One region of the Vibrio sp. AK197 genome, then DNA from elsewhere that is predicted to be linked to it. Evidence: predicted binding sites of a transcription regulator. Region 1 holds the regulator's gene; each other region holds the start of a gene.
What was found. Region 1 encodes CRP, which controls carbon source genes, mostly activating them, when cyclic AMP is high. Its sites were predicted from a motif close to TGTGANNNNNNTCACA; they were not measured.

Region 2: a site for CRP is predicted at 1,250-1,265, ahead of M1D72_RS20590 (ExeM/NucH family extracellular endonuclease). Genes of this name have one in related genera too.
Region 3: a site for CRP is predicted at 1,653-1,668, ahead of M1D72_RS09650 (NupC/NupG family nucleoside CNT transporter). Genes of this name have one in related genera too.
Region 4: a site for CRP is predicted at 2,255-2,270, ahead of M1D72_RS00040 (glycogen/starch/alpha-glucan phosphorylase). Genes of this name have one in related genera too.

Annotation. Positions count from the first base shown of each region.
Region 1 is NZ_CP096430.1:212,389-218,076, forward strand. It holds gene M1D72_RS08115 (TRAP transporter large permease) at 1-220, shown strand, start outside; gene M1D72_RS08120 (IclR family transcriptional regulator) at 366-1,133, shown strand; gene crp (cAMP-activated global transcriptional regulator CRP) at 1,200-1,832, opposite strand; gene M1D72_RS08130 (phosphoribulokinase) at 2,076-2,945, opposite strand; gene M1D72_RS08135 (YheU family protein) at 3,112-3,324, opposite strand; gene M1D72_RS08140 (hydrolase) at 3,367-4,341, opposite strand; gene M1D72_RS08145 (TIGR02444 family protein) at 4,352-4,831, opposite strand; gene M1D72_RS08150 (ABC transporter ATP-binding protein) at 4,828-5,688, opposite strand, start outside.
Region 2 is NZ_CP096430.1:2,897,422-2,903,109, reverse strand. It holds gene trpS (tryptophan--tRNA ligase) at 54-1,070, shown strand; gene M1D72_RS20590 (ExeM/NucH family extracellular endonuclease) at 1,407-4,049, shown strand; gene M1D72_RS20585 (helix-turn-helix domain-containing protein) at 4,099-4,905, opposite strand; gene M1D72_RS20580 (purine-cytosine permease family protein) at 5,259-5,688, shown strand, end outside.
Region 3 is NZ_CP096430.1:537,986-543,673, forward strand. It holds gene M1D72_RS09645 (BMP family lipoprotein) at 47-1,042, opposite strand; gene M1D72_RS09650 (NupC/NupG family nucleoside CNT transporter) at 1,810-3,093, shown strand; gene deoC (deoxyribose-phosphate aldolase) at 3,589-4,365, shown strand; gene deoA (thymidine phosphorylase) at 4,451-5,688, shown strand, end outside.
Region 4 is NZ_CP096429.1:4,116-9,803, reverse strand. It holds gene M1D72_RS00040 (glycogen/starch/alpha-glucan phosphorylase) at 1-2,120, opposite strand, end outside; gene malT (HTH-type transcriptional regulator MalT) at 2,635-5,343, shown strand; gene M1D72_RS00030 (YibL family ribosome-associated protein) at 5,426-5,688, opposite strand, start outside.

The DNA.
Region 1 (5,688 bases):
GTTTGGTATTTTGTTGGTATTCAACTTATCGCTTGGTACGATCACACCGCCCGTTGGGCCGATACTGTTTACCGGCTGTAAGGTGAGTGGTATCAGTATTGATGCAGTGATTAAAACCTTACTACCGTTTTTCATCGTTATCTTTGGCGTGTTAATGCTGGTTACCTATATTCCAGCAATTTCGATGACGCTGCCTGAGTTGATGGGACTGATTAAGTAATCAATGAAACGTGAATAACACTTTGTTTATAGCCCCAATTTCGATTGGGGTTATTTGTTTTTTTGCTTGTTATTCAAGCCTGCAGGAATGATTGCAGGCAAAGAGTAGTGTAATCTAAGCCAACATTTGTCAAACGAACCTATCTATGGAACCGAGTAAAAAGACTGAGTATCGCGCGCCTGCCTTAGAGAAAGGGCTCGATATTCTTGAATTGCTGGCAGCCCATGGCGAGCCTTTAACCAAAAAGCAGATTGCTGACAGTCTAAATCGCAGCGTGAACGAGATCTTTCGAATGCTGTCGGTATTAGTAGAAAGGCAATACATTGAGTTTGATGCTTGGAGCTCAGGCTACTCGTTAACCTTAAAAATGTTTGCGTTGTCGAATCAACATCCACCAACATCACAACTACTAAAGCGCGCCGCGCCGCTGATGGAAGAGTTGTGCAGCAAAGTGAATCAATCTTGCCATTTGAGCAGTTATAAAAACGGTGAAATGGTGGTGATTGCTCGCGAAGAAAGCCCTTATAAAATGGGCTTTGGTTTGCGTTTAGGCTCAAAAATCGACATTTGCTCCTCGGGCTCCGGTATTGTTTACTTAAGCTTTAGTTCTGAGCAGCAACGTCAGCAAGTGTTAAGCCGTGTTGATGCGACTGAAGAAGAAATCGCGCATGCGCTTAGTCATGTTGAAGGAACTCAACAGCAAGGTTATTACGTGGGGGATAGCCCTCAGATTTCCGGGGTAACCAACATCAGTGTCCCAATCATTGGTGTGCAAGGGGACGTGTTAGCGGTGATTACGATTCCGTATATGACCTTGAATTCACGGACGGTTCACCATCATATTGAAGATATTGAAAATACCAAGCAAGAGTTGCTCAGTGTGGCTCAGCAGTTGAATCAAGATCTCTGCTAGCAGGCTTACCAATGCTTAGAAACAAAAAAGCCACCTGAGCGGTGGCTTTTTCTGACAGCAAATTGCTTAGCGAGTACCGTAAACCACGATGGTTTTACCGTGCGCTGAAATCAAGTTTTGCTCTTCAAGCATTTTCAAGATACGACCAACGGTCTCACGTGAACAGCCAACAATTTGGCCGATCTCTTGGCGAGTGATCTTAATTTGCATACCGTCAGGGTGAGTCATTGCATCTGGCTGTTTTGCTAGGTTAAGTAGCGTTTGCGCGATGCGACCAGTCACGTCAAGGAATGCTAGGTCACCAACTTTTTGGCTTGTCACTTGTAAGCGGCTTGCCATTTGCGCTGATAGGCGCATTAGGATGTCCGGATTCACTTGAATCAACTGACGGAATTTTTTGAATGAAATTTCTGCCACTTCACATGGTGATTTTGCACGAACCCAAGCGGTACGCTCTTGGCCTTCTTCAAACAAGCCAAGCTCACCGATGAAGTCACCTTGGTTTAGGTAAGAGAGAATCATCTCTTTACCTTCTTCATCTTTGATTAATACCGCAACAGAACCTTTAACGATGTAGTACAAGGTCTCTGCTTTTTCGCCCGCATGAATCAGCGTGCTCTTTGAAGGGTATTTATGAATATGACAGTGTGAAAGAAACCACTCTAATGTTGGGTCGGTTTGAGGTTTACCTAGAACCATAATATCTCACTTCCTCTGCAGGGTACGCTTGCTTCTTTTCCATATTGTAGCGAAGCTTTTAATACGAGCTTCCTAGAATAAGAGCACTTTAACAATGCTGCAAGCTATCTTGTGTTTCGGTAAGAAATAGTATCCTTTTTAGAAAACGATTTCTTGATTTTAATCGGGTCATACACCGATAAATCTACGCAAAAATGTGCACATGATCACGGTATGAAAAGTAATCACCAAATGTAGGAAAAATTACCCTATCTTTCCTGTCTCTATGAGCTGCTGTAGGAGCGGTCGAACGATCAACTCCATGGCAAAACTCATCTTACCGCCAGGCACCACGATGGTGTTATGACGCGACATAAACGACCCATCAATCATCGCAAGTAAGTACGGATAGTCAACATTTTTAATCCCTCTGAGGCGAATGACGACGAAACTTTCGTCCAAACTTGGAATCCCTTTGGCATTAAGTGGGTTGGATGTGTCGACCGTGGGGACGCGTTGGAAGTTGATATGGGTTCGTGAAAACTGCGGAGTAATGTAGTTAAGGTAGTCATCCATCGAGCGTACGATGGAATCCATCACGGCTTCACGCGAGTGACCTCGATCGCGTGTATCGCGGACAAATTTCTGAATCCACTCTAAGTTGACGATCGGCACCATGCCAATCAAAAAATCGACGTGCTGCGAGACATTCACGTCACCATCTACCACACCACCGTGCAAGCCTTCGTAGAATAAGACATCGGTATCACTAGGGAGTTCTTGCCAGGGAGTAAAGGTGCCCGGCATTTGGTTGTATGGGACGGCTTCATCAAAAGTATGTAAATAGCGGCGGATTTGTCCAACACCTTCATGGCCGTATTTACGAAAGAACTCCGCTAAGGCTTCGAAATCATTCGCCGCAGGACCAAAGTAGCTGATATGACGCCCCTGTTCACGCGCTTTACGAATTTCAACGTCCATTTCGGGACGCGTAAAACGGTGGAAGCTATCACCTTCAACCCAAGCGGGTTTAATGTTCATCATATTGAACATTTTGCGAAACGCTTCTGAAGTTGTGGTTGTACCGGCACCGGAAGAGCCCGTTACCGCAATGATCGGATGTTTTGCTGACATGACAAACCTTGTCTAATTGAATACCGTCCTGAAAGCCACCAAGTGTTGGCGACGATAAGCCGCTGGGTGATTTTTAACCCAGCCACTATAGCACGAAGTTATCGCATGTCATCGAATGGTATTCTGTAAATAAAATGAGACGCGTAAAAACGGTCAAAATGAAGCGCTAGAATTTATTTTTAACTTGAATATCAACTGATTCGTGCAGCTCTGAATAAACCACTACCGCTTGATTGGTTCTAAGTTGATGTTTGACCTGCTCTATTTTATGGTCAAGAGAGACTTCGGAACTGCCGTAATCAGTCCCTTCCCGCAGAACAAACTCACGAATTAAGTTATCCAATGTTTCTGGCGCGATGTCTTGCCATGGAACAATCATAAATACCTCGTTCTTTTATGATAAGTAACCCGTCGAGTTCTATTATGCCGTCTTTAAACTGCGATAGTAAGCGGGGAGTGTATCCTCAAGCCAAAATCGCGGTTTGAAAGCGCTACCTGAAACAAAGCCGACATGACCGCCATGGTCAAACAAGCGATAGTCGATATTCTCGGGTAGGACAAACTTAGGAATCACGGCATCGGTCATAAAAGGATCGTCTTTAGCGTGAATGATTTGAGTGGGCAGGGTGATGTCTTTGAGGCGATGGATGCCTGAGCACTTCTGATAGTAATCTTGAGCGTCATTAAAGCCATGCAGCGGGGCGGTAATCAAATCATCAAACTCAAACATGCGAGTAACGCGCTTGATGCTTTGATAGGTCACACCCAATTCACCTTTGAGCAGCTGATGTTTGCGTAAGGCGTTGCTTTTCATTGAACGCAATAAATAAGTGCGATAAACCTTAGAAAAGCCCACTTCCATCTGTTGAGAACAGGCGGAGAGATCCAACGGTGCAGAGATGAGCGTTGCCGCATCTAAAAGTGGTGTGGTGGCGTAGTTAGCTAGATAGTTGGCGAGCATGTTGCCACCAAGCGAAATGCCTGCGGCGACTTTACGCTGCTGAGGAAAGAGCTGGTGGAGGTACTCTAAAAATAATCGCGCATCTTCCACTTCCCCGGAATGGTAGGCGCGGGCAAGACGATTGGGCTTACCGCTGCAGCCTCGAAAATGCATCATTACTGCTAGCCAACCTTCCTCGGCGAAGGCGTGCATTAACCCATTGGCATACGGACTGTAAAAACAGCCTTCTAACCCGTGAAACAAAACAAAAATCGGCTTGTTTTGAGCACCATCACTTTGCCAGTCCTCACTCCAAGCAAGATCGAGAAAATCGCCATCGGGCGTATCAATGGTTTGCCAATGCGGTTCAAACAGAGCACGCTTTCGAATAAAACGCGGCGCTAAGGTTTGTAAATGTGGGTTGGTTAATCCAGTTGCTGCGATAAAGTGCGTCATAAGTATCCGTTTACAAATGAGGGTTTTCAGCCGGAGGAGTGCAAAACGCTGTATAAAGGTGCTCCCCTCCTAATTGGCGACAGTAGCGCAGTGTCAGAGAGTCTCCGTGATTGGTGGTCAGCCCAAGTTGATTGATGCAATTGACTAGGTCTGACTGTTGCTGACGCTCCAGTTGCAATTCAAATTGTAGTGATTCGCGATACAGTGTATCTGGCAGGTGCGATTTGAGCTTTTTACGCAGTTCACGGTAACTATGCAGTAAGGTCTCAGACCGACCAAGACAGGCTTCGAGCTGAAGCCACTGCTGATCATGGATAGTGATGTGCTGAACGTCGAGCCATTTCAGCAACATCAATAAATTCACGTTACCATTGAACTGGTTTTGTAGCTTTAAGCATGCTTCTTTGACTTCTCTAACACTGTAATATTGTAAGCTAAATTGCCATAAACGCTCTAAGGTTAAAGAAACTCGAACCTGCTCATCACTCATTCGTCATTGAACTCCTCTTCCATGGTTTCCAGCATTTCTTGCTCGGTCATCCACTCCATTTCAACACTTTCTAGTTCCGCTTTCGCCTGAGCTTGCAGCGAAAGTATCTCATTCAGTTTAGCCTTATTTTCGAGTTCATACAGACTGTTGTCTGCAAGCTGAGACTCTGCTTCGGCTAATTGCTGGTTGAGTTTGTCCATCTGCGCTTCCAGTTTTGTTAACTGTTTACGAATTGGTGCGGTTAATTTACGGAACTCCGCCTCGCGACGTTTTTGCTCTTTACGATTGGCTGCGCTGTTGGCGGTATTCTTTTCGGGTTGCTGTGCTTGTGCTTCTTTTCGCAGCACTTTTTGTTGCTCTGTCAGCCACTTGTAGTAATCGTTGAGATCGCCATTAAAAGGGGCGGCTTGGCGATCATGGACGAGGTATAAATCGTCGGCAGTCGCGCGCAGTAAGTAGCGATCGTGACTGACAATCACCATTGCCCCCTCAAAGGTTTGCAGCGCCATCGTTAAGGCTTGACGCATATCGAGATCCAAATGGTTAGTCGGTTCATCGAGGAGTAACAGGTTCGGCTTTTGCCACACAATCAAAGCCAGCACTAAGCGAGCTTTTTCCCCGCCAGAAAAAGGGGCTACTTTTTCCAGTGCTTTGTCACCTTGAAACCCAAAACTACCTAAGTAATCACGCAGTTGTTGCTCGGTATGACTCGGGGCGATTTGCATCATGTGCTGCAATGGTGTTTCTTCGGGGTGCAGGGTTTCCAATTGATGCTGAGCAAAGTAGCCAATTTTCACACCTTGTGAATAGCGAAATTCACCAGACATCGGGTTTAAGTCGCCAGACAGCAACTTAAT
Region 2 (5,688 bases), 440 kb from region 1:
CAAAGCATGTGCGGTTTTCATTTAACTATTAAGAAGTCAAAGGAATCATTCTCATGAGCAAACCCATCGTATTGAGTGGTGTTCAACCCTCTGGTGAACTAAGTATTGGTAACTACTTGGGTGCTCTACGTCAATGGCAACAAATGCAAGATGACTACGACTGCCACTACTGCGTTGTTGACCTGCACGCAATTACGGTTCGCCAAGATCCGCAAGCGCTGCATGAAGCAACATTAGATGCGCTGGCGATCTGTCTTGCGGTTGGTGTTGATCCTAAAAAGAGCACGCTATTTGTTCAGTCACACGTCCCAGAGCATGCTCAACTAGGTTGGCTTCTTAACTGTTATACCCAAATGGGTGAACTCAATCGCATGACCCAGTTTAAAGATAAATCTGCCCGTTATGCGAATGATGTGAATGTCGGTTTATTTGATTACCCTGTATTGATGGCGGCCGATATTTTACTGTATCAAGCCAACCAAGTACCGGTGGGAAGTGATCAGAAGCAACATCTTGAATTGGCTCGCGATATTGCAACACGCTTTAATAATATTTATAGCCCAGAGCAGCCTATTTTTACCGTGCCTGAGCCTTACATTCCTCAAGTGAATGCGCGTGTCATGAGCTTACAAGATGCGACCAAGAAAATGTCGAAATCGGATGATAACCGTAAGAACGTGATTACGTTGCTTGAAGATCCGAAATCGATCCTCAAGAAAATCAATAAAGCACAAACCGATACTGAAACTCCGCCACGTATTGCTCACGATATTGAAAACAAAGCGGGCATTTCGAACTTGATGGGTTTGTACGCTGCAGCGACCAATATGAGCTTTGCTGAGATTGAAGCTAAGTATCAAGGCGTTGAAATGTACGGTCCGTTTAAGAAAGATGTGGGTGAGGCTTTGGTCGCCATGCTTGAGCCGGTACAAGCGGAATATCGACGTATTCGTGATGACCGCGCCTACCTCGATTCAGTAATGAAAGCCGGCGCAGAAAAGGCGTCTGCAGAAGCAAGTAAGACCCTCGAGCAAGTATTTAAAGCGATTGGTTTTGTTTCTCGTGCCTAATTGCTAATTTCATCAATAAACTTCTAAAAACCTTCGTATATAGCGAAGGTTTTTTTATACCTAAAATTTGATATCTAGTAAAAAAGTTTATTTAAATCAATACGTAATATTAATGTCTTTTTCCTATCTTACTTTGTTTGTTGAAATCATGCGCAATCTATAAATATCTGTCCTTTGTATGAGATTTATCTCTCGATAGGTTGAGTGAATGGTTTGAATTTGCATAAAAAACTTGAACACTGTACGCGCAACACTAGGTTGCAAATAACAACATTGAGACATGGAAGGCCTTTTCAGTAATCACAACAACAAAGCTGAAAAGGTGATGAGGGACTTATGGAAAGTAAACGAACTAAGAGCGTGTTGGCTGCGGCCATCGGCTCACTGATGGCAATGTCGGCCCACGCCGAGATTGTTATCTCACAATATGTGGAAGGCTCAAGTTACAATAAAGCAGTCGAGATTGCCAATACTGGCAGCGAAACCGTAACGCTAAATGGTTATTCCATTGCTCGTCAGTCAAATGGTGGCACTTGGCAAGCTGCCACTTCGTTAGAGAGTGTTACGATCTCCGCTGGCGATGTGTATGTCATTGCCCACTCAGGTGCCAATAGTGATATTTTGGCCGTCACCGATTTACAAGACAACTCAGTAGCCAATTTCAACGGCAATGATGCCATTGGTTTGTACCTTAATGATGAGCTGGTTGATGTGGTGGGTGTGGTCGATAGCGACGAGAGCTGGGGGGAGAATCAAACCTTAGTCCGCTATCGTGATGCGTTGACACCTACCCCAGTGTTTGATGCCTCACAGTGGGCGAGCCTAGCACAAAATAATATTGATGGTTTGGGCTCACTCGATGACGTGGAAGCACCGGAAGCCTTTACCTGTACTCTCGATGGCAGTGCGCCAAGCTTTACCGCGATTCAAGACATTCAAGGTGAAGGCGCTACGTCGCCTTTGATTCCTGATGGTGTTTACATTACGGATGAAGAATATTTTGTCGAAGGCGTGGTGAGTGCGGTAACGACCGGACTGACTCGTGGTTTCTACCTGCAGGCTTTGTCGGATGACGGCAACCCTTTGACTTCTGAAGGCTTGTTTGTATACACCGGGCAAACCACCTCCGATCTCGAGCCTGGTGATGTGGTGTGCGCGAAAGGTCAGGTGCAAGAATACTACAACCTGACTCAACTGTCGGTTGGCAACAATCAGTGGGTTGTTGAGTCTCAGCAATCTGCACCACAAGCTCAACCCATCGAGGTAATAGAGAGCGATCAAAGCTTTGCCGATACGCTCGAACGCTACGAGGGCATGTTGGTTTCATTACCACAAAGCTTGGACATGCGTGTCACTCGAACCTTCAGCTACGACTATGACGCCAGCCGCAATAATATGGTGGTCGCGCAAGGTCAGCTGAACTATCAACCAAACCAGCACTTTGCAGCCGGTTCTGCTGAGTCGTTGCAGGCGAGTGCAGATAATGCCGATCGTCGCCTGTTTGTTGAGTCCGACCAAAGAACGTCTAACGCCACCATTCCTTACTACCCAGATTTCGGGTTAACCGATGCCGATCAAGATGGTTCGACAGAAGATCATATCCGTGTTGATGATACCTTGGTGGGTGCTGAAGGTGTGATTTCATATAGCTATGATGAGTATCGTTTGATTGTGACCAATCAATTGGATAGCAGTTATTTTGTGCATAACTCACCGCGCACAGAGGCGCCGACTGTGTCTGATGACGGCGATTTACGCATTGCCAGCTTCAATGTTCTTAACTACTTTAATTCGCCATTTGGTGGAGACAGCAACCAGTTTGGTAGTAATCGCGGAGCGGAAAGTTACGAAGAGTTTGAAGTGCAACAAGCCAAGATCGTGGCGGCGATTGCCGCGCTCGATGCTGATATTATCGGCTTGATGGAAATTGAAAACAACGGCTTTGGTGACAGCGGAGCGATTCGTCAGCTAGTTGAGCAATTGAACGCTGTGATTGATGACCCTGAGAAGCAATATCAATTCGTGGCGGTTGACTCAAATGGCGATGGGGTGACCAACGAGGAGGACTCTGTTGGTACGGATGCGATTTCTGTTGGCGTGATTTATCGCAGTAGCGTGGTGAGCTTAAGTGAATCTCGTGTGATTGCAATGCCTGAGCAGCATGCGCCCGCCGTGGTGGATAGCGATGGTGATGTTATCGAAGATGGCGTTAACTACCAACGTGACACGCTTGCCCCAAGCTTTACGTTGGCTGATGGAAGCCAAACCATCACCGTGGCGGTGAATCACCTAAAATCCAAAGGTTCAACCTGTTGGGAAGATGCCGCGCCGGAAAGTGAAGGCGGACAAGGAGGGGAGGACCCCGACTTCCAAGGCTCATGTGAGAACTTCCGTGTCGCAGGGGCGGTGGCGTTAGGTGACGCACTGGCGAATATCGATGGTTACAAGGTGCTACTTGGCGATATGAACGCCTATGCCAAAGAAGACCCTATTTTGGTGCTTACCGATTACAGCGCTGAAAAATATGGCAAAGAGATTCGCGCAGCGCGCAATACTTCGATCGATGACCAAGAGCAGTTTGGTGACGAAGGTGCCGTCATCAGCCAAAACTACGGCTACATTAATGCGGTTGAGCTCTTCCATGATGACAGTTGGAGTTATTCATACAATGACGAAGTCGGCACACTCGATCACTTGTTGATCAGCCCAAGCTTAGAGGCATTTGTGGTTGATGCAGGGGATTGGCATATCAATGCGGCGGAATCTACGGTGTTTGACTACAGCGATGATTACAAGGGGGATGGATTTCCTAAATACCGTGATCAATTCCGAGCATCAGACCACGATCCCGCGGTGTTGGAACTGCGCTTTAGTGATAGCGACCCAGATGAGGAAGAAGAGGTCGGTTCATTTGGTTTGGGCTTGATTGTGAGCCTTGCGAGCGTTGGCTTATGGCGTCGTCGGCGTGGCCAAGCGTAATCGCTGATTCGTAACTAAAAGCCAAGCATCATGCTTGGCTTTTTTATGTCTAACGCAGCGCTGGCTGCATCTCTCCTCTCAGCCGAGCATCACGCGGCGTGGTATGAAAGACTTGTTTAAACTTGGTCGAAAAGTAGTTGCTATCTTGGTAGCCAACATCAAACGCGATGTCGGTAATTGACTGTTCGGTATAGAGAATGGCTGATAATGCACGGCAAGCCCGTGTGTAATGGAGATATTGGTTAAAGCTCATGCCGGTGTATTTTTTGATGCTATTTGTCAGTTGACGTGGAGAGAGTTTAACTTCCTCGGCAAGCGCATCAATATCATGCAATTGAGAGTAACCACGCTGAATCTTTGCCAGGGCGTAACAGATTTTATCGTCGTGGCTAAGGGTGTCTATTTCGGTCACTTTTCCTCGCCATAACTCGACAATCAATTGCTGAAACAGGGCCTGGGCAATGATCTGTGATTCATCACTGTCGATGTGTGATTCGACATCCAATCGCTGAATAATTTGGTTAGCACGATGCGCTGTTTCTTCACTGATAAACCAACCATGCTGATCATCATCACTTTGCGGAATGAACTTTTGTAATTCGGCACTCAAGGGGAGTTTATCGCGCTCGAATAATACATTGCTCAAAAACAGATTATCGACGTGATCAAATAAGTGACGGTCTTGACGAGCGACAAAACACACGTAGTTTTTACTGATGTTCATCGGCACATCATTCATGACATGCGTCCCGCTGCCGTGGGCAACAATAATCAACTCTTCAAAGTTATGGGCATGTTCTGGATACGGTTCTTGTGGCGCTCGTAGTTCCGTGGTCACAGAACTGTGAGAATTCATGAAAAACTCGTTCGATTTTAGATAAATCATGACATCAGCCTCCTCATCAGATACCCGATTTTAGAAGCATATCGACGATTTTTCTCTTCAAAGTCTCCCACTTTTTTTCTTTAGATTTTAAGAATGTTAAAAGTGTGAACAACGCGTCACCCACCTTAATAAACTGACCGAATTACGCCTCGAGAAGCGCCAAATCGCCAAGGTTTAAATTGCTCAACTTCGTAAGCTAACAGCGCAAAAACTCACGTTTTCACTTCACCCTACCTTAGCGAGAGCGATGAGTCACAACAATAAAAAGCCGCTGGAAAAAATGACGGTTGAAACAAAAGCTTATGAATAGCAAGGAGACGATAATGTCTACAACTATTACCTCTACGACGACTGAGCACAGTAAGACTGAGCTCAATGAGTACGAACAAGAACGAGTGCCGCAGCATAAGTTGTTAGGATGGAGGCACTTTCTCGGGACCTATTCTGGTGAGCACGTTGCCGGAACTGAATTTGTGATTGGCGCGGCCTTTGTGGCATGGGGCGCCAGTACTTTTGATATTTTAATGGGGCTGTTAGTCGGCAACGTTATGGCCGTGCTGACGTGGGCGCTGATCACCGCGCCGATTGCGACCCAATCACGGTTAACGGTGTACGAATATTTGAGACGTATTGCAGGCCCAGGTTTCAATAAAGTGTATAACGTGGTCAACGCGGTACTGTTTTGCGCGTTGGGTGGAGCCATGATCACGGTTTCAGCATCAGCGGTACGAATCCTATTTAATATTCCAGCCC
Region 3 (5,688 bases), 330 kb from region 1:
TCACGCCATACCTAAGTATGACGTGATTGTGCACGATATATCGGGTTTAGTAGTTACAAGAGTTGTCTGACATATAGTCGTGTACTTTGATCTTACCGGCGATGATGTCTGCTTTAAGAGAGTCCATGTAGGCTTTCATCTCTTCAGAAATCAGTGCTTTGTTGTTGTCATCTAAGGCCCAGTCGATAGCATTCTCTTTCAGACCCAGCGCCTTGATTCCTGGTTTCCAGTCGCCGTTGATATCGGCCATCCAAGATTCTTTTGCGGCTTTACCCACTAATTTAACCATTGAAGTTAGCATGGTGCCTGGTTGTAGGTGGTTTTGGTTTGAGTCAACGCCGATTGCGTATTTACCCGCATCTTTCGCCGCTTGATAGACACCAAGTCCGGTACCGCCTGCAGCCGCGTAAATTACATCAGCACCTTTCGAGAATTGAGATTTCGCGAGCTCAGAGCCTTTGGCTGGGTCAGCAAATGCAGCAGGCGTTGAGCCAGTCATGTTCTCAAGCACGGTGACATCAGCATTGGCATAGTTCGCGCCTTGCTCATAACCACACTCAAACTTACGAATAAGTGGAATATCCATACCACCGATAAACCCAATCGTGCCTGTTTTAGAGGTTTTCGCCGCAAGTGCACCGACAAGGAATGAGCCTTCTTGTTCCTTGAAGACAATCGACTGAACGTTTGGTTTATCAACCACCATGTCGAGAATGGTGAAGTGTATATCAGGGTATTCAGTGGCGACTTTTTCAACGGCAGATGCCATGTTGAAACCAACCGCGACGATTGGACTAAAGCCACGACTGGCTAGACGGCGCAATCCTTGTTCGCGTTGCGCTTCGTTTTGGGGCTCAAATTCGCGGACTTTGTAGCCGTCAGCTTGCATTGACTTCACACCATTTTGATAAACCGCTTCATTAAATGACTTGTCAAATTTGCCTGCAGTGTCGTAGATAACCGCTGGTTTTGATTCAGCAAATACGGCTGTTGAAGCCAAGGCGAGGGTGAGTGCTGATAGCTTGAGTATTGTTTTTTTCACACTTAAATCCTTTTAATAATGTGTTGTCCAAGAGCATGTATCGCCCAAAAAGAGTAGGCAATACAGAAATAAATAACGCATCAGTTTATCGATTGCGAAAGAAAAAAAATTCGTACACTTCACATCAAATCACATTTTCTGACGTTTGTTAGGGCGTGCATGAAAGTTCTGTTGAATTTTTGCTCTAATTTGTGCCGCATGTCAAATTTGTTAATTAAATAAATGTGATCTAAACAGTTAAAAAAGGTGCAAATAGAGCAAGATACACACTTTTTTCGTTGTGTTTTTAGTCTAATGGCGATTATCTCGCGCCGATAATGTGAACTCGATCTGTTTTTTATTTGGCTTAAGCCGTTGAGAGCGTCAATCCGAACGAAATTTGTAATTCTTTGCTGAGTGAAATGTGACCACTTGCTCAGTAAATGATCTACGTTTAAAGACATGGTTTTTGCTGATAAACAGTGAAAACGCGCAAATTTGTCGCTAAAAACCGATTGCGCTGCGCTATCTTTCCATACGTAAACGGTTGCTTAGAGGTCCTGGTTTTGTTTTTATTTGTTTTCCTGGTGGTTGGTATTTTGTTAATAAGATAGATGGTTCCATCCATCTTTGTGACTAAATTCTCAATTAAGAATGAATCATTGATAACTCGTGCACTATTTCGTGATGTGGACATTACTTTTTGTGTACTGAATACGTATAATCGCCCCGCTTCAACAAACCAGTGTTTTACACGCCAACAAACAACTATAAGGAAATCATAAACTATGAGCCTGTTTATGAGCCTAGTCGGTATGGTTGTGCTACTTGCTATCGCATATGCACTATCCTCAAACCGCAAAGCTATCAATTTCAGAACTGTAGGTGGCGCATTTGCTATCCAATTTATTCTTGGTGCATTCGTGCTTTACGTTCCTTGGGGTCGTGACTTATTAAACGGCTTCTCTAGTGGTGTCTCTAACGTTATCAACTATGGTAACGATGGTGCCTCTTTCCTATTCGGTGGTCTTGTTTCTGACAAGATGTTTGAAGTCTTCGGCGGCGGCGGTTTTATCTTCGCGTTCAAAGTTCTTCCTACACTGATCTTCTTCTCATCACTGATTTCTGTACTTTACTACCTCGGCATCATGCAGTGGGTTATCAAGATTCTTGGTGGCGGTCTGCAAAAAGCATTGGGGACTTCACGTGCGGAATCAATGTCTGCTGCAGCTAACATTTTTGTAGGCCAAACTGAAGCACCACTTGTGGTTCGTCCGTTTGTTCCTCGCATGACTCAATCTGAGCTGTTTGCGGTAATGTGTGGTGGTCTAGCATCTGTTGCTGGTGGTGTACTTGCTGGTTACGCATCAATGGGTGTGCCGCTTGAGTATCTTGTTGCGGCTTCTTTCATGGCAGCACCAGGTGGTCTTCTATTTGCTAAAATTCTTTTCCCTGAAACTGAACAGCCTCATGAAGACATCGAAGAAGCATTGGATGGTGGTGATGATAAACCGACTAATGTCATCGATGCAGCAGCAGGTGGCGCAGCTTCTGGTTTACAGCTTGCGCTTAACGTAGGTGCAATGCTTATCGCGTTTGTTGGTTTGATTGCTCTTGTCAACGGTATCCTAGGTGGTGTTGGCGGTTGGTTCGGTATGCCAGAACTAACACTTGAACTGATTCTGGGTTACGCGTTCTCTCCTCTTGCATTCTTGATTGGTGTGCCATGGGCGGAAGCCGTGACTGCAGGTTCTTTCATCGGTCAGAAGATCGTTGTGAACGAATTTGTCGCGTACCTAAACTTTACGCCATACATTGGTGATAACGCACAAATTATTGCAAGCACAGGTCAAGTCATGTCTGAGAAGACAGTGGCAATCATCTCGTTTGCTTTATGTGGTTTCGCGAATCTTTCATCTATCGCGATTCTACTTGGTGGTCTTGGTAGCCTAGCGCCAAGTCGCCGTCACGATATTGCACGCATGGGGATTAAAGCGGTACTTGCAGGTACGTTATCTAACCTTATGGCGGCAACAATTGCTGGCTTCTGTCTAAGCCTTACCGGTCTGTAATAAGGACTCGTTGTATATAGACGCCAGTTTACTCAATCTGCCCCGTAGCATGTATTTGCTGCGGGGCATTTTTGTTTTAGAGCCGAGAAAAAGTGGTTTTCTGGCTGGGCATGGTGGTGAGATGTTCACTCCGTGGGTATTTTTTGAGATACAAACCGTTTGCGCTTTGTAGCCAATGATAGTTTTGCGGTAAATACCTATACTCTATACAAGCAAAAACGCAGTGATACACCGTTGCTTCTTTATTCGTTTAGGCCAAAGCATGATGCGAAGTGCCGTGACAATAGAGGAGGGAAACACTGATGCTTTTTAGACACCGCAATTGTGATTGTTGTGCCACAGACCAAACCGGACTGTGCGGTGACAAGGATAGCAATTGATGTAGTGCTTTCGCCTACATTGAGTCTTCAAGGAACCAAGTCCGTTCATTAATGACCGCTTAGCCATCGTTATGGTTAAGCAGTAAATGTTTATGAATATTGATCGGAGAAAGAAATGAGCGATTTAAAAGCAGCAGCGCTACGCGCCCTAAAATTGATGGATCTAACGACGTTAAATGACGACGATACAGATCAGAAAGTGATTCAACTTTGCCATGATGCAAAGACAGCCGTTGGTAACACGGCAGCGATCTGTATTTACCCACGCTTTATTCCAATCGCTAAGAAGACACTACGCGAACAAGGAACGCCTGATGTTCGTATCGCTACCGTGACTAACTTCCCACACGGCAACGATGATATCGAGATTGCTGTTGCAGAAACGAAAGCGGCCGTTGCGTATGGTGCTGATGAAGTGGATGTCGTTTTCCCATACCGCGCATTGATTGCTGGTAACGAACAAGTGGGTTTTGACCTAGTCAAACAGTGTAAACAAGCTTGTGGTGATATTTTGCTGAAAGTCATCATTGAAACGGGTGAACTCAAAGAAGAAGCACTGATCAAAAAGGCATCACAAATCTCGATCGAAGCGGGAGCGGACTTCATCAAAACATCAACGGGTAAAGTGCCAGTGAACGCAACACCTGAATACGCACGCATGATGCTTGAAGTGATTCGTGATTTGAACGTCGCTGAAAGCGTCGGCTTCAAACCTGCTGGAGGGGTTCGCACAGCAGAAGATGCAGCGCAATACCTCGCTATGGCTGATGACATTCTCGGTGATAACTGGGTTGATGCTCGTCACTACCGTTTTGGTGCATCAAGCTTGTTGACCAGTCTACTCAATACGCTTGAGGTTTCAGACCAAGTCGCGGATCCAAACGCGTACTAATCCGAACTGATAGGAAAGAGCGTTCTGCTCTTTCCTATTCCATCTCTGACATTCTACCAAGGCGTTTAGCGCTTGGGAGGCTTTCATGTTTTTAGCTCAAGAGATCATTCGCAAAAAGCGCGACGGTGAAACACTGAGTAATGAAGAAATCCAATTCTTTATTCAAGGCGTGGCTGATGACTCGATTTCCGAAGGTCAAATCGCTGCTTTTGCGATGACCATCTTTTTTAATGAAATGACCATGGACGAACGTATCGCCTTAACTTGTGCGATGCGTGATTCCGGTATGGTTATCGATTGGAGCCAGATGAATTTTGGTGGCCCCATTGTCGACAAACATTCAACAGGCGGTGTCGGAGATGTTACCTCGTTGATGCTAGGTCCTATGGTGGCGGCTTGTGGTGGTTTTGTTCCAATGATTTCTGGCCGTGGGTTAGGTCACACGGGTGGCACGCTTGATAAGCTCGAATCTATCCCTGGGTACAATATTACGCCAAATAATGAAACGTTCGGACAAGTCACGAAAGAGGCTGGCGTTGCGATTATTGGTCAAACGGGTGACCTCGCTCCTGCTGATAAACGTGTCTATGCAACGCGTGATATTACCGCTACCGTCGACAATATCTCACTGATCACGGCGTCTATTTTATCTAAAAAACTCGCCGCAGGTCTCGAGTCTCTTGTGATGGATGTTAAAGTTGGTTCTGGTGCTTTTATGCCAACATTTGAAGCATCGGAAGAGCTGGCCAAGTCTATAGTGGCTGTCGCCAATGGGGCGGGGACGAAAACCACCGCCATTTTAACCGATATGAACCAAGTCTTGGCTTCTTCGGCAGGGAATGCTCTCGAAGTCCGTGAGGCGGTACAGTTCCTAACTGGTGAATATCGTAATCCACGCTTGTACGAGGTGACCATGGCGCTATGCGCGGAAATGCTCGTACTGGGTAACCTAGCATCAAACACTGCGCAAGCTCGTGAGCAATTGCAAACCGTATTAGATAACGGTAAAGCCGCACAATGCTTTGGCCAAATGGTTGCTGGGCTTGGTGGGCCGGTAGATTTTATTGAGAACTACGATGACTACCTTGAAGTTGCGCCACTGGTTCGCCCTGTATACGCCAAAGAACATGGTGTGGTTTCGGCAATGGACACTCGCGGCATCGGTATGGCGGTTGTTGGAATGGGCGGTGGTCGCCGAGTAGCTTCAGACAAAATTGATTATGCGGTAGGTTTCGATCAGTTTATTCGTCTTGGGCAAGAGGCGGATGATAAGACGCCGTTAGCGGTGATTCACGCTCGTGATGAAGCGCAATGGCAGCAAGC
Region 4 (5,688 bases), on a different replicon from region 1:
GCTTTTAACGCCTCAACTTCATCCACTTCCAAGCCAAAGATGTAGATATTGTCATCTCCCACTTCTTCACGGATTTCAACATTAGCGCCATCCATGGTACCGATAGTCAATGCACCATTGAGTGCCATTTTCATATTACCGGTACCTGAAGCTTCTTTACCCGCTGTCGAAATTTGCTCAGAAACATCCGCAGCAGGAATGATGATCTCAGCCATGCTGACTCGGTAATCAGGAACAAAGACCACTTTCAGCTTATTGCCAATGCGCGGATCATTGTTGACCTTCTCTGCGATCTTGTTGATGGCGTAAATGATCTCTTTCGCTAAGTGATAACCAGGGGCGGCTTTGGCAGCGAAGAAAACCACTCGCGGCGCCATATCAAACTCAGGATCGTTAATTAAACGATGATAGAGAGACAGGATATGCAGCATGTTCAAGTGCTGGCGTTTGTATTCATGAAGACGCTTGATTTGCACATCAAAAATCGCGTTGGTATCAAGCTCGATCCCCATGTTGTCCTTGACCCATGTAGCCAGACGCGCTTTGTTTTGCTTTTTCACCGCCATAAATTCTTTCTGGAATTTAGCGTCATCGGCATACTGAGCAATCGCTTCAAGTTGATCGAGATGCGCAGGCCATTCGTCACCAATTTTTTCAGAAATCAGCGCAGACAAACCAGGGTTACAGAATTTTAACCAGCGGCGAGGGGTAATACCATTGGTCACATTTTGTAGACGCTTAGGGTACAGCTCATTGAACTCAGGGAATAAGTCACGTTTAACCAACTCAGAGTGAAGTGCTGCCACACCGTTAACTGCGTAAGAGCCGACCACACAAAGGTTCGCCATACGCACCATTCGATGGAAGCCTTCTTCGATGATCGATAATTTCTGCTGTTTTGCTACATCACCAGGCCACTTCGCTCGAACCTCTTGCAAGAAGCGGTGGTTGATTTCGTAAATGATTTCCATATGACGAGGAAGCAAACGCTGAATCAACGACTCACTCCAGGTTTCAAGCGCTTCTGGCAATAGAGTGTGGTTGGTGTAGGCAAAGGTTTGTGAACTGATCGCCCACGCCTCATCCCACGTTAATCCTTTCTCATCAATCAGAATGCGCATTAACTCCGGAATCGCGATGGTTGGATGCGTATCATTTAATTGAATGGTTTCAAATTTCGGCAATGACGCCAAAGTGTGACCAGCTAGTTCATGACGACGAAGAATGTCACGTACAGAAGCCGCACTATGGAAATACTGCTGCATCAAACGCAGAGTTTTGCCTTTTTCGTGGTTATCGTTCGGGTACAGAACTTTGGTAATGTTACCCGCATCGATCAATGAGTGCTGCGCCTCAAAATAGTTACCATTGTTAAAACTTTCCAGAGAGAAAGGTGCAATCGCTTGGCATTCCCACAAACGTAGAGGGTAAACCGTATCACTTTGGTAACCGACGATAGGCATATCCCAAGGCATCGCTTTAACTTGCATGCCAGGCACCCAGCGGCGCTTCTCTTTGCCTTGCTCTTCGTATACTTCAACGTGTCCGTAAAAACCGATTTCTTGAGCAAGTTCAGGGCGAGCGACTTCCCATGGGTAACCTTCAACACCACACCAAGCATCAGGCGCTTCCTGTTGACGACCGTGATCAAATGACTGTTTAAACAGACCATATTCATAATGCAACCCGTACCCAACGGTTGGGAACTCTTGCGCGGCTAGCGAATCCATAAAACACGCCGCCAGTCGGCCTAAACCACCGTTACCCAGAGAAGGGTCACGCTCTTCTTCCAGTAAGTCGGTTAGGTTTTGGCCCAGCTCACCCATTGCTTCGGTGATCTGCTCATAAAGGCCCATGCTGATTAAATTATTGCCCGTCAAACGACCAATAAGAAATTCAAGAGAAAGGTAATTTACGCTTTTCGCGTGGGTAATTTTGTCGTCTTGTTCTGTCTCAAGAAGATCAAGAGTCGTCAATTCAGCTAACGCTCGGCCCATTGCTAAATACCATGCACGTGGCGTTGCGTGCTCAACCGTCGTCGCGTACGTTGCCGATAGATGCTTCTTCACATTGGCTTGAAAAGCACCTTTATCGAAATCTTTTTGCTGAGTAGGTTTCATAACAGAATTCTCACTGTTTGGTTTAAGTCATCTGAGGCATATCGTGCATTCACTAGACAAGTGAAACATCCTCCTAACCACATCAATGCGTAGGAGGAGGAGTCAGGGCGTAGAGTGCAGATTACACAGAGCTCAGTGATCGAACTCTCAAACCACAGCGTTAGACTCAATAGTCCGGTGAGAAAGATCACACCACTAACAAAATAAAGCTAGTCAGCTTCCCGATATGGCATCGATCTTTCTCACCAGACAAATAATCAAACTGTTTTAGACATCACATTTAGCCTAGTAACTTTTCATCAATTACATCAATCACGGTGCAAATGAACGATCAAATCTCGGCTGTGCGACAGATATATAGTGATAATGATCACAATTCAGGGGCGTAGTGGGTTTATAAATGTGAATCCAACGAAATTCGCGCAGTTGATCAATAACTGTATGGTCCTACTTCAAGTACCATCCCTTGCAAAATTCAATTGGTTCACTTTTGATATAGGATCTGGCTTAAAAGATGTGGATTCCCTCAAAATTAACGCGTCCAGGACGGCTGCACAATGCGATCGTTCGCCCCAGAGTTCTTGATCTGCTGCAGCAAGCGCCTTGCTATAAACTGGTTTTATTCCGCTCTCCTGCCGGTTATGGAAAGACCACCATGGCGGCTCAGTGGTTGGCGGATAAACCAAATGTCGGCTGGTACAACATTGATGAAAGCGACAATGACCCATTTCGCTTTATTAATTATTTGCTGCAAGCGCTGAATAAAGCCTCCCACTTTTCAATGCCGAACTCTTTAAAACTGGCCGAGAAGCGACAGTTTTCTTCAATTCACAGCTTGTTTGGTGAAGTCTTTGCGGAAATGGCGGACTTCCATCAAGAGGCCTACCTTGTTCTTGATGACTATCATCTGATCTCCGATGACGAGATTCACGAAGCGCTGAGATTTTTCTTAAAGCATATGCCTGACAACCTGACTCTGGTTGTCACCAGTCGCACGGCACCACCGCTTGGCACAGCTAACTTGCGCGTACGCGACTTAATGATTGAAATTGGGAATGATTTGCTGGCATTTGATGTGGAAGAAACCACGCGCTTTTTCAATCAACGAGTGAGCGATGGCATTGATGACGCAACCGCAGACAGTTTGCGAACTTATGTGGAAGGCTGGCCTTCAGCGTTACAACTAATTGCTCTGCAAGCGCAACATCAGCGCCGTACACTCGCCCAATCGGCTGAATCGGTGTCGCAGTTTAATCATGCGCATCTATGGGATTACTTGGTCGAAGAAGTGTTTGATCTCCTTGACAACGAAACACGCCAATTCCTAATGCAGTGCTCCGTTTTAGATCACTTTAATGATGCCTTAGTCACAGCGTTAACTCAGCGTGATGACGCATTAATTATGTTGGAATCACTCAACCGCTATGGTTTGTTCATTCATCCACTTGAAGGTGAGCAAAACTGGTTCCGCTTTCATAACCTATTTGCCGAGTTTTTAACCCACGAACGCCAAGCGCGTATGCCGCAAAAAGAGAGCGAATTACACCAAGCCGCGGCCAAGGCGTGGCTCGCACAAAAATCGCCTCACCAAGCATTACGTCATGCGCAAAAAGCCAATAACAGCCAACTGACCGCAGACATCCTCAATCAATATGGCTGGAGTATGTTTAATGGCGGCGAATTACAAAGCCTTGAACGCGCTATTGATTTACTGTCGCCAGAACAACTGTATAGCGCGCCGAAACTTTGCATGTTGCAAGCTTGGCTCGCACAAAGCCAGCATCGTTATAATGATGTCGGTGACATGTTGAAGCAAACCGATCAGCAGATGGCGCAATTCAATATTGAGCTCAGCACGCAAGAGCAAGGCGAATTCAACGCGCTTCGTGCCCAAGTCGCGATTAACCAAAATGAGCCAGAAAAGGCCCTAGAGCTGGCGGAGTTGGCGCTTAGTCAGCTGGATAACACCGTCTATCGCAGTCGAATTGTTGCAACCTCAGTGGTGGGTGAAGTCAATCACGTTCTCGGGCATTTAAGCCGAGCTCTGCCCATGATGCAGCAAACCGAAAAGCTAGCGCGTCAGTATCAAGCCTATCACCAAGCGTTATGGGCAATGTTACAACAGAGCGAGATATTGATTGCTCAAGGTTATGTACAAGCCGCCTACGAAGTGCAAGATAGCGCTTTTCGCCTCATTGAGGAACACCAGCTGCATCAAGTTCCTTTGCATGAGTTCCTGTTACGAATCCGCGCACAAATATATTGGTGCTGGAATCGCTTCGATGAAGCCGAGGAGTGCGCCTACAAAGGCTTGGACGTGCTTGGAAACCACTCAAATAACAAGCATCTACACAGTTATTCGATGCTTGCGCGTATTGCCGTTGGCCGTGGCGAGCTGGATAAAGCCGCTAAGTTTGTTGACCAAATTATTCACTTACTAAAACAATCGACCTACCACGTCGACTGGACCGCAAATGCATCCCTGTCGTTAATTCTGTTTTGGCAGGCACGTGGTGACAACGAGGCAATTCAACACTGGCTGGAGACCACATCCCGTCCGAAGAAAGCGTGCAACCATTTTACTCAATTGCAATGGCGTAATATCGCTCGCGCACAAATTAGCTTAGGCCTCTATGATGATGCGTTGGCAACCCTCAACTTTATCCAGACTCAAGCGCGTAAAAAGCAATTGATCACTGACATTAACCGCAACTTGATCGTATTAAGCGTTCTTGCCGTTACACAAAAGCAAGAAGATGCCGCACGTGATTACCTCAAAGAAGCGCTAGAGATGACAAGCCAAACTGGGATTATGGGTAACTTCTTAATTGACGGAGCCAAAATCCGTCACGTGCTTGAAAAACTCAGCCATAAGTCAGAACTTGGTGATCTTGAACGTCATCGTGCTCAGCAACTGACAAAAGCCATCTCCACCACACAGCGGAGCCGCTCAGTGCACTTTGACGAGGAGTTCGTTGAAAAGCTAATAAATCATCCCAACATTCCAGAGTTAGTCCGCACTAGCCCGCTGACGCAGCGAGAGTGGCAAGTGCTTGGATTAATTTACTCCGGTTTTAGTAATGAACAGATTGCTCAGGAACTTGATGTTGCAGGAACCACCATCAAAACCCATATCCGTAATCTGTATCAAAAGCTCAATATTGCCAATCGCAAGGAAGCCATTCACACCGCAGAAAATCTGCTTCAGTTGATGGGGTATTAACGGCACCCTCACCCTCTTAATGCAAAAAGGGTTGAAGCTTTTCGCTTCAACCCTTTTTTTGTTTGATTCAGCATTCGTGACATTAGAACGGTTTTGGCGCGAATCCAGTCATCGCATCAAGGCGCAGCTCTTTGCCAATTTTGGTCGTAGGGTGAACAATCACTAGCCCCTTCACTGACTTTTTGAGCTTGCCTAAGTCGGCTTGTTCCGCTTTGGTGATTTCACGAGAAAAAGGCATGTCCAGTAAGCTTTTACGTTCTTTGTTAAGATCATAACTTTGCTTGTGCTTGAGTTGGTTAACCTTCTTGGTCAAATCTTCAATTTCATCGGTAAATTTTGAGATCA